One region of the Paraburkholderia edwinii genome, then DNA from elsewhere that is predicted to be linked to it. Evidence: predicted binding sites of a transcription regulator. Region 1 holds the regulator's gene; the other holds the start of a gene.
The links. Region 1 encodes FliA, which starts transcription of late flagellar genes. Its sites were predicted from a motif close to CTAAAGTTTNNNNNNNNNNNGCCGNTA; they were not measured.
Positions count from the first base shown of each region.

Region 1 (5,450 bases):
AACCCGGTGCAGTCGGCGCTCACGCGGCACCTGTTCGCGGCCGGCTTCTCCGCGCAGCTCGTGCGGATGATGATCGACAACCTGCCCGAAGTCGAAAACTTCGACGCGGGCATGGAGTGGGTGAAGTCGGTGCTCGAGTCGAACCTGCCGGTGATGGAAAACGAAGACGCGCTGATGGAGCGCGGCGGCGTGTTCGCGCTGATGGGCCCGACGGGCGTCGGCAAGACCACGACGACCGCCAAGCTCGCCGCGCGTTGCGTGATGCGCTACGGCGCAAGCAAGGTCGCGCTGCTGACCACCGATAGCTACCGGATCGGCGGCCACGAACAGCTGCGCATCTTCGGCAAGATTCTCGGCGTGTCGGTGCATGCGGTGAAGGATGGCGCCGACCTGCAGCTCGCGCTGTCCGAGCTGCGCAACAAGCACATCGTGCTGATCGACACGATCGGCATGAGCCAGCGCGACCGCCTCGTGTCGGACCAGATCGCGATGTTGAGCCGCGCGGGCCAGCCGGTGCAGCGTCTGCTGCTGCTGAACGCAACCTGCCACGGCGACACGCTCAACGAAGTCGTGCAGGCCTATCAGAGCGCGCCGGACAAACAGCCGCTCGCCGGCTGCATTCTGACCAAGCTCGACGAAGCAACGAATCTCGGCAGCACGCTCGACGCGGTGCTGCGTTATCGACTGCCCGTCCACTACGTTTCGACCGGCCAGAAGGTGCCGGAAAACCTCTACGTCGCGACCAAGAAATTCCTCGTTCGCAGCGCGTTCTGCATCCCGCGCGACCATTCGCCGTTCGTCCCGCAGGAAGACGACGTCCCGGGTCTGCTCTCCGCGCTGTCCGCACGCTCGACTGCCGAGCAGCATGAGGTCCGGTTTGGCTAAGTTCGTGTCCGATCAGGCAGAAGGACTGCGGCGCCTGCTCGCACGCCACGGTTCGCGCGCGATCGCCGTGACCGGCGGCACGGCCGGCGTCGGCTGTTCGACGACGGTCGTGAATCTCGCGGCGGCGCTCGCGGCGCAGGGCAAGGATGTGCTCGTCGTCGACGAGCACGCGGGCCAACCGCACGCGATCGTCGCGCGGCCCGACGGCGCGGCGGCTGAACGCTTCGTCGCGTTTACGCGCGGCGAGATGTCGCTCGATGCGGCAACCGATCGCCACAGCGCGGGCTTTGCCGTGCTGGCCGCCCCGCGCAGCCATCGCGACATGTGCAAGCCCTCGCAACTGGCCGCGGTGTTCGACAGCACGGCCGACGTCGTGCTGATCGACGTGCAGTTCGAGCGCGACGGCATGCTGTCGGACCTCGCGCTGCAGGCGCACGACCTGATGATGGTCACGCGCGTCGCCGCGCAGGCGATCACCGATACGTACGCGTGCATGAAGCGCCTGCACTACGCGTACGCGATCGCGCAATTCCGCGTGCTCGTGAATCACGTGCACAGCGTCGCCGATGCGCAGCTCGCGCTCGACAACCTCGCGGCTGTCGCGGGGCGTTATCTGACCGTGTCGCTCGAAGGCGCCGGCTGCGTCGCGGCCGACCCGCTGATGACGCGCTCTGCGGAACTGTCGCGCTGCATCGTCGAAGCCTTCCCTTCGACACCTGCCGCGCGCGACTTCCGGCACCTTGCCGCGGAACTGCAGTACTGGCCGATGCGGCCAGCGATGTCATCGCGCGCGCCGTGGTCGGCGAGCGCGGCAGTCACGACGGCGTCACACGCCGAACAACCGTCCGCACAACACGCCTGACAGGCAGCGGACAAGGGGAGCTCGATGTACAACGCTCAAGGAAAGATTTCTCAGGCCGACGTTCTGACGAAATACACGCCGCTGGTCCGGCGGCTCGGTCTGCAGCTGGTGGCAAAGATGCCGGCGAGCGTGGACCTCGACGATCTGATTCAGGCCGGCATGATCGGCCTGCTCGACGCCGCAAGCCGCTACAAGGAAGATCAGGGCGCGCAGTTCGAAACCTATGCGAGCCAGCGCATTCGTGGCGCGATGCTCGACGAGCTGCGCAGCAACGACTGGCTGCCGCGCAGCGTGCGGCGCACGTCGCGCGAACTCGAGATGGCGGTGCACCAGGTCGAGCAGCAGCTCGGCCGTGCCGCGAGCGAAGCCGAAATCGCGCTGCACCTGAAGATGCCGCTCGACGAATATCAGGCGATGCTGCAGGACCTGCATGGCAGCCAGCTCATCTACTACGAAGACTTCGACCGCTCCGCCGACGACGAACCGTTCCTCGACCGCTATTGCGTCGATCACTCGGACCCGCTGTCGGCGCTGCTCGACGAGAGCCTGCGCGGCGCGCTGATCGAAGCGATCGAGCGGCTGCCGGAGCGCGAAAAGCTGCTGATGTCGCTGTACTACGAGCGCGGCATGAACCTGCGCGAGATCGGCGCCGTGATCGAAGTGAGCGAGTCGCGCGTGTGCCAGCTGCATAGCCAGGCGGTCGCGCGGCTGCGCGCGCGCTTGCGCGAAATGGCGTGGGCGGCTGAGGAGAGCTGAAAAGGGGAGTCCCGTCTGGCAAGGGTTTGCCGGGAATTTATACCCTACGATGAGATCGTGGGGTATAAATTTTTCGCGGGTTTATCGCTCTTGAAGAAGGCGCAGCAGGCGCGGCCACGATTGCGACGGTGACCGCGCCGCAGGTCGTTTACAGCCCCGAATACATCGGTACTTTGCCGTCCGGGCCGTAAAACGACGATGCTTTCTCAGGGGTGCCGCGCAGCACCGCCAGAATGCGGCGGTTGTAGTCCATGCGCGTGCGGATCATCAGGCCGTTGTTGAAGTTGAGCCTGCGGGCGCGTTCCGCCGATTTCTGCAGCAGGCTCCACTGTTCGTTCAGGCGCGCATCCTTGGCCGCGGCGAGATCCATGCCGCGCTTGCCGGCCGGCAGGCCGCGCTCGCGCAGATGTCCTTCGCGCGTGCGCTCGAGCATCGCGAGCTTGTCGGCCATCGAGGATTTCTGCTCGACGATCGGCTTCAGGATTTCGCCCGGGTACGCGGTGGTCAGCGCTTTCTGTTCGACGGCGAGCAAGGAGGCAAAAGCTTCGACCGTCGCGTATTCGTCGATGATGGTGTCAAGCAGGGCGTCTTTCATCTCTCACTCAAACGTTAATCCGCCCGCTGACGCAGGCGACGCAGGTTTCTACATGCGTCCGCCAGTGAGCGCGCCCTGAGAAGAACGTTCGGACGCTCAGCTGTCGGACGACGGCCGGTTGCCTTGCAGCAGGCTGCGTGCGGTTTCGAGCACGCCATCGGCAATCTTCGACGCATCGATCTTCAGCGAGCCATCGCGGATCGCCTGCTTGATCGACTCGACATGCCCGGTATCGATATCGTGCGAGCCTGACACCGCGAGGCTCTGCAGATGGCCCGCGAGCGCCGACAGGCTGACGTCAGCGGCCGCGCCGCCGCCGCTCGAGACCGGCGTACGCGCCGTGTTCGCGCCGGCAGCAGCGGGTTCGCCCTGCTGGCTGCGCTGCACGCCGTTGTTAAGCGGCGTCAGATTCGGGTTGGTGCTGGAATCGACTTTCACGATGGGCTTCCTGAACGATTTGACTGTGATATCGGCAGTCGCCGGCCGAAACTTTAGCGCAATCAAAGCCCGCCGTTTCCCGGTCTTCCGTCACCTTTTCCGTATCTGAAACCCGTTCGCGTCGCGCGGTAACCGCCCGCACGGCCATCTACATCTGGATCTCGACGGTCGAACCGTCCTTCACCACGCCGGTCACGATCTGGCCGTTCGTGGTCTTGACCCGCACCTGCTGGCCCGGCGTCGCGTTGTTCATCGCGCTGCCTTCCGCCGAAATCGAGAATCCCTCGCCCGCCGCGACAACGCGCACCGTTTGCCCGGCTGTGATCGACGACGTGCCGCGGATCGTGTCCTGACGCAGCGGCAGCCCGGCGCCGATGCGCACGAGCGCGACCGCGCCGACCGCCTGCGACGGATCGGTGATCACCGTTTGCGGCAAGGTCGCCAGATCGCCTTCGTGGGCGACGAGATCGGCGGCGGTCAACGTCTCGCCCGGCGCGATCTGCCGCGAGGCCGTGTAGTAGGTCGCCTGCAGCGAGATGCGCGCCTGCAGATAGAGCGTCCACGGGCGCGCGCCCGCGCAACGCACGCCGACCGATGTGCGTCCCCACAAGCGCGCACCGACCGGCATGAACGGCTCGAGCGACGTGCAGGCCGCGAGGCCGCGCGGGAAGGCGGGAGCGACGGTAATCGTGATCTTGCCGGGCAGTCCGGCCGTTTGCTGCTGCAGGAACGTGAACGCGGTGGCGCGGATCGTTTCGCCGTCCTGCTGGCCGGCCGGCACCGGGGCTGCGTTGGGCGTGCTCGCGGCAAGCGCGTTGGCGCCGCCGGCGTTGATCGTGGCGACGGCCGGAACGGTGCCGCCGGCCACGCCGGCGCGCGGGGTGTAACGCACGGGTTGCAATTGGGCGGCTTGTGCGGCTTGTGCGGACTGGGCGAGACGCTGGGGCGCCGGTGCAGTGGCTTGCGCGGTCATCGCCGGCGCCGTCGATTGCGCAGCCGTCCGCGCCGATGCCGCCGCTTGTGCCGCTTGTGCCGCTGCCGTCGCGGTGACCTGCCGCATGGCTTGCGCGTTCGAGCCGGCTTGTCCTGCCGACGCGGGCTGCGACTGTGCGGCCTGCGCCGCCCATTGCTGGGCGGCCTTGATCTGCGCCGCGTTCGCTTGCGCGACAGTTATCGGCGCACCCGTCGCGACATTCATCGGCTGTGCATTCGTCGCCTGCGTCCTGACCGCCGCGGTGCCGCCGGGGCCGCCGAGCTGCGGCGGCTCGCCGCGCGCCGAAAGCGGGTCGATCTGAACCGGCGCCGATGCATCGGCCGCATCGGCCGCGCGAATATCGGAAGCGGGCACGCTGTAGCGCGCTTGCGCATTGCTGACGACCACCGGCGCCACGCCTTGCGCCGGCTGCTGCACGGTCACGGGTTGCAGCGTCACCGGCACACCGGGCAGCGCGCCGGCGGTCATGACACGGCCGCTCGTCACGGTGCCGCTGGTTGCGTTCGCGGCATAGGCGCCGGCCGCCGTGTGCGCGCCCGGCTCGCCGGTTCCGGGAATCACGATCTCGCCGTTCTCCGCGTTGGCGGCGCGCTGTGCGGCCCGTGTCGGACGCAGCGCGGCAAGCGCTGCCGAAGTCGGCTGCGTGGGACGACCGGCCGTGCCCATGCGCGCGACGAGCGCTTGCGCATCGGCGGGATTCTTTTCGCCGGGGCCGGGGATCACGATCGGGCCGCCGTTGGCCTGCGCGTAGGCAAGCGCCGGCATCGCGCCGGCTGCGATCAATGCGACCGGCAAACTCGCGCCCGGCAACGCCACGCCGAGCAACGCCGCAACCGACGACACACGCATGGCGCGCCATACATGCGATGCGTGCAAGCGCAGCCGCGCCGCGCTGTGCAGCCGCGCGGCGCGAGACACGC
Region 1 covers NZ_CP080095.1:492,685-498,134, forward strand. The annotation lists gene flhF (flagellar biosynthesis GTPase FlhF) at 1-885, shown strand, start outside; gene KZJ38_RS02080 (MinD/ParA family ATP-binding protein) at 878-1,747, shown strand; gene KZJ38_RS02085 (RNA polymerase sigma factor FliA) at 1,772-2,503, shown strand; gene KZJ38_RS02090 (flagella synthesis protein FlgN) at 2,652-3,098, opposite strand; gene flgM (flagellar biosynthesis anti-sigma factor FlgM) at 3,195-3,536, opposite strand; gene flgA (flagellar basal body P-ring formation chaperone FlgA) at 3,685-5,196, opposite strand.

Region 2 (5,450 bases), on a different replicon from region 1:
GCGATGGGGTTTGCGCGGCAGTGAGGATCTCGGCGGAGGGCTGAGCGCGATCTTCTGGCTCGAGAACGGTTTTAACGTAGCCAACGGCACCTTGAAGAACGGCGGAGATCTGTTTGGACGACAGGCATGGGTCGGCCTTCACTCGAATCAGTACGGTACGCTGACGCTCGGCCGGCAATACGACTTCCTCGTCGACTTTGTCGCGCCGTTGAGCGCAACCGGTTCAGGCTTCGGCGGCAACCTGGCCACGCACGTCTACGATAACGACAACCTGAACAACGATCTGCGCCTGAACAATTCGGTCAAGTTCAGCAGCGCAACGTATGGCGGCTTTAAAGCCGGTGCCATGTATGCGTTCTCGAACGAAGCCGATAATTTCGCCAACAACGGCGCATATAGCTTCGGCGCAAGCTACGCGTATGGTCCGTTCAGTTTCGGGGCGGCATATCTGCAGATCAACCGCACGGCCAACCCGACGCTCGCCAATGCATCGGGCGCAGCGAGCACGAGCGATGGTGACGCGTTGACGACCGGCGGTCGTCAGCAAATCTATGGCGCCGGTGCGCAATACAAGTTCGGCAAGTCGTCGGTTGGTCTGGTGTGGACGCACTCAGTGACGGACAACATCACAGGCCTGTTGCAGGACGGCAGCACAAGCGTCGGCGCGCTTGCGGGCACATCGATGAAGTTCGACAACTTTGAAGTCAATGGTCGATATTTCTTGAAGCCTGACCTTAGCCTTGGTGCGTCGTACACGTACACCACGGGTCAATTTAGCGGAGCCTCCAAGGGCTTCACGTCAGCCTCACCGCATTGGAATCAGGTTATGGCGCAAGTCGACTATCTGTTTTCGCCGCGCACCGATGTCTATGTGGAAGGGGTTTATCAGCGAGTCGGCGGTGGGAACGGCAATGCGGCATTCGACGCGAGCGTCTATACGCTTGCCCCATCAGCGGGCAACGAGCAGGTGGTCGTTGCGGTCGGGATGAAGCATCGGTTCTGACTTTAGCGGCAGCGTTTGAAATGATGGCGCGCGTTCCGCAGCATTGCTCCGGCGGGACGCGCACCTCTCGCGCGAATGTGAATGCGCTATCCGCCGAGCTTGACCTTAAAGATCGTAAACGGTCCTGAACGCGGCAGATGATTCTTGAACGTCACCTCCCAAAGGTGCGAGTCTGCGATGTACATATAGCCCTGGCTAATCGCAAATCCGTCCGCCCATGAAAGCTTGCCCGGTGCGCGCTCAAAAAGCCTCGATTTAACCTTGTGGGTAGCAGGATCGATATCGAGCGCGACGATGGTGCTGTGTTCGAGATCGCCGCCATAAAGCGTTCCGTGCTGGTCCATGATCAAACCGCCGGTCAGCTCAGCCGAGCCGAGATATTGCACCTTGTGCGACAGTTGGCTCGCGCTGAGCTTTGCATCGATTAACGCGCTGGTCGGCACTCGCCAGTAGTTGTGATCGGTTAGCGGCCGGTAGTAAAGCCACTTCGCATCCGGTGCAAGCGCGATGCCGTCGGCGTGAATCGCAACGGTCTTGCCGTCGTTCGTTTGCGCCGGCTGCCCGTTGATCATGAGGTGCTGTTCGGGATCCGCAAACGTCGAGCGGTCACCGACCAGAACCTGCCGCGATTTGCCGGTTTTGAGATTCAGCACGACGAGGCTGCCGCGCTTGCCGATGTTGGTCAGATACGCGTAGCCATGCACGAGATCGATGCGCACATCGTTGAGCGAATCGGTTGGCGCAACAGTGCCGTCGAAGCCATAGCTGCGAATCACCTTGTTGCTGCCCAGATCGAACTCGACAAGCTTGGGCTTTGCGCCTTGACCCGCGGCCGTCAGCACCGCGCGCCCGGAATCGAGCACCCAGAGACGATCGGCTTTGTCGACCCACATCGCTTGCGGGACCGCCCATTCGTGCTCCGTGTCCGTGCCGGGCGTGTTCCAGGCCTCGTCGGGATACGGCGTGACTGCGCCAGTTTGTGCATTGACCTCGACCAGCTTGTCGCCGGACTGCGCGGCGGGCGCGCTCGCGAAAATGCGGCCCTCGTGAGAGACACCGATGCCGACTAGCTTGAACGTATCGAAGGTCTTGACGGTTTCGAGCGGCGGCCCGTCATCGCCTTGCGGCTCAGCCGATAGAGCCGGCGCAATGCCGGTCGCAACGACCGCACAGGCCAGCGCGATTCTCGCAAGCTTCGTTATTTGCACGTCCAGTCTCCGTTGTTGTTAAGCGGGTAATGAGTTGAGACTGGAGTAGAAAAGCAGCGAAGACTATCGGGACTTATCTCGATGCGGATGGGCTGTCAATTGCCTTTCAAAATCACGCGATCGATGCTTCTTGAGAAGCTGTATCGCAATTACGTTGCAGGACGTCCGCCGCTGTGTGAAAGCATGCATCGTCGCGAGGCCAACGTGCCAGCGCATCCAGACAGTCACGCGCGTAACGTGCGCCGGCCAGTTGTTGCAGTAACGTACCGTCGTTTGCGAGGCGTTTTACAAGCCGCACGCCGGCTGCTTTGCATGCGGCTTGATCGTTCGACGTGCCTAGCGCTCTCAGGCAGTTGATGAAATGCTTCGCGGTAAGGCGGTCGCATACGGATGCATCAGTCGCGAGCCGCCGCGCCAATTGTGCTGTCGCACGTCGACATGCTTCATCGGAAGGCCACTGCGCCAACGCGTCCAGGCAGACCGCGAGATACCTCGCGTTAAGGTTGTGCCGCAAATTTCCATCTTCGGAGATTCGCTTTGCCAGCCGAACGCCCGCCATACGACACACATCGTCTTCGCTCCAGCGGCTCAGCGCATTGATGCAAATCGCGAGGCGCACGCCGTTCAACTGGCGCAAGATCGTTTCGTCCGCAGCAATGCGCATAGCTAACAGGTTGCCTGCCTCTTTGCAGATCGACTCATTATGCCATTTCGCTAACGCACTAAAGCAGTTCGCAACGGCTTGTCCATTCAGGTAACCAACTGACGCCCCTTCAAGTGCAAACCGTCTTATGAGAGCGAGCCCTGTTGTTTTAAAAACCTCTTCATCTTGGTCCCATCGTGCTAAGGAAGCAAGGCAGTCCGTCAATTCAAAAATGCTAAGCGAGTTGCGCAAGGTGTCGTCGATCTGCAACCGCTTTGAGACTAGCGTCGCAGCCTTTTTGAATGTTTCTTCGCGATGCCACTTGCTCAGCAAAGCAAGTAATGTCGCCGCATCGCCAGTGCTGATCGCCATGATCGGCGCTGAACTATCGATCACCCGTCTGGCCAACGTGAGAGCGAGAGACCTATCGTCAGTGTGAGCGCTTGCAGTGTTATCTGGCATGCCGTTTGTAAACGCATAAATCGAAACATTGCGCGGATTCGTCCGTTCCCTGTCCTCCGAACTGATAACCGCGACGCTATCTTCTTCCATCGTCATCATCGCCGCTTGCGTGTATGACGACTTTCTCTTGCGTCAGTGGGCCCTGCGCGGCTTTTATCCTCAAGCCTCCCCCATCATTGCCGTCAACGCGGGCTAAGGCGGCCGGTAATCGACATGTGCTTCCGCCGATCTCAATGTTTTAAGTCTCAAAGACTCGATCCTTTAGGGGAGAAACCTCATGCTTAGCATCAATAGCAATATTCCCTCGCTCGTCGCCCAGCAGAACCTCAATGCATCGGGTAGCGCACTATCGCAGGCGATCACACGCCTCTCGTCAGGGCTACGCATCAATAGCTCAAAAGACGACGCCGCGGGCCTTGCAATTGCAACTTCACTCCAGACGCAGATAAATGGCTTAAATCAAGGCGTATCGAATGCGAACGATGGCGTGTCGCTCGTGCAAACGGCCGATACAGGCCTCACGCAGATCACGGCAAGTCTGGAACGTATTCGTTCGCTCGCCGGTGAAGCGGCAGGCGGTACGTTGACGGCGTCCAACCAGGCCGCGCTGCAAAAGGAGGTGACGGAGCAGATTTCTGAAGTCAATCGTATCGCTTCGCAAACGCAGTTCAACGGCATCGGCGTGCTCAATGGTCAGGCCGGCATCATCAACGTGCAGGTGGGCGCGAACGTCGGCCAGACCGTTTCGCTCGATCTCAGCCAGGGCGTCTCGGCGGCGTCGCTTGGCGGCGGCTTCGTACAGGCCGGCAATACGCTCGGCGCGATCACGGGCCTGAATCTGAACGCGGACGGCACGGAAGCAAGCGGCGCCGGCGCGATCACGTCGATCAACATCATCTCGAACGGCAGCGGCGGTTTCACGTTTACGGATCAGAACGGCGATGCCATTTCGACGGCCGCGTCGGCGGCATTGTTCACCACGACGACGACCAATGGCATTTCGTCGCTGTCGGTGGCAAGCAGTAGTGCGCTCACGCCGGCAAACGAACTCACCTCGATCTCGGCTGCCGCTAGCGCTGCCGGATCGGGTGCGGCGGACGGCACCGTTTTCGGCGTCATTTCTGGCATCAACATCGATTCTTCGACAGGTAAGGACGCGGCGGCAGGCGACACCAACACGATTACGTCGGTCACGGTCGAGGCGGACGGCAAAGGCGGCCTGAAGTTTATCGATCAGCACGGCGACCAATTGGGTTCGGGCGCACAAGCGGGCCTTTTCAACAGCTCGGGCGGCGCCGTCGCGTTTGCGAATGTGCCGACCAGCACCATCGGTTCGACTGCGGCAGGCGTGCAGCCAGCGGGCAGTGTCCTCGCAAGCGTCGACACGCTGAACGTGCCGACATCGGTTTCGCAGATCGATATCAGCACGACCCAAGGTGCAAACAACGCGCTGCTGTCGATCGATAACGCGCTCGCCACGATCGCGAATATCCAGGCATCGCTCGGCGCGGCGAACAATCGATTCGGTGGGATTTCGCAGTCTCAGGAGGCCGAGTCGAATGATTTGTCGAGCGCGCACTCGCAGATCACGGACGCCGACTTCGCACAAGAAACGGCAAACCTGAGCAAGGCGCAAGTGCTGCAGCAAGCGGGCATCTCGGTGCTCGCGCAAGCGAATTCGCTGCCGCAACAGGTGCTCGGGCTTCTGCAGTCGCACTAAGCATCGTAACCGGCGCGCGGATGACCTGACCGGGTGCCCGGCAAGGCTCATCCGCGAGCGCGAAGACAAGGACGTGGCTCCGGTCTCGCGTCATGTTCACGTCGCCCTACTCACCGGCCGCACAGGCCGCATGGAGCATCTGAATGTCGACTTCACCCGTTGCCGCCCAGGCGGCCGCCGCCAGTCAACAGGCTGCACAGGCCGTTCAACAGGCCGCCCAGTCATTGATTTCCGCTTCGACCGGAACGCCGCTCGACGTTACTTCGCTCGTGACAACGTTGGTCAATGCAAAGATAGCAGGCCCTCACACGGCGATAAGCACGCAGCTCGTCAGCGACCGCGCGGAAATCGGCGGGCTTGGCCTGCTGTCGAGTTCGATGCTTGGGCTGCAGACCGCGCTCGCGCCGTTTCTGA
Region 2 covers NZ_CP080096.1:308,437-313,886, reverse strand. The annotation lists gene KZJ38_RS23245 (porin) at 1-1,003, shown strand, start outside; gene KZJ38_RS23240 (L-dopachrome tautomerase-related protein) at 1,090-2,211, opposite strand; gene KZJ38_RS23235 (hypothetical protein) at 2,324-3,415, opposite strand; gene KZJ38_RS23230 (flagellin N-terminal helical domain-containing protein) at 3,594-5,036, shown strand; gene fliD (flagellar filament capping protein FliD) at 5,180-5,450, shown strand, end outside.
Region 2: KZJ38_RS23230 (flagellin N-terminal helical domain-containing protein) is a predicted target of FliA. The motif match lies at 3,475-3,501, and genes of this name have one in related genera.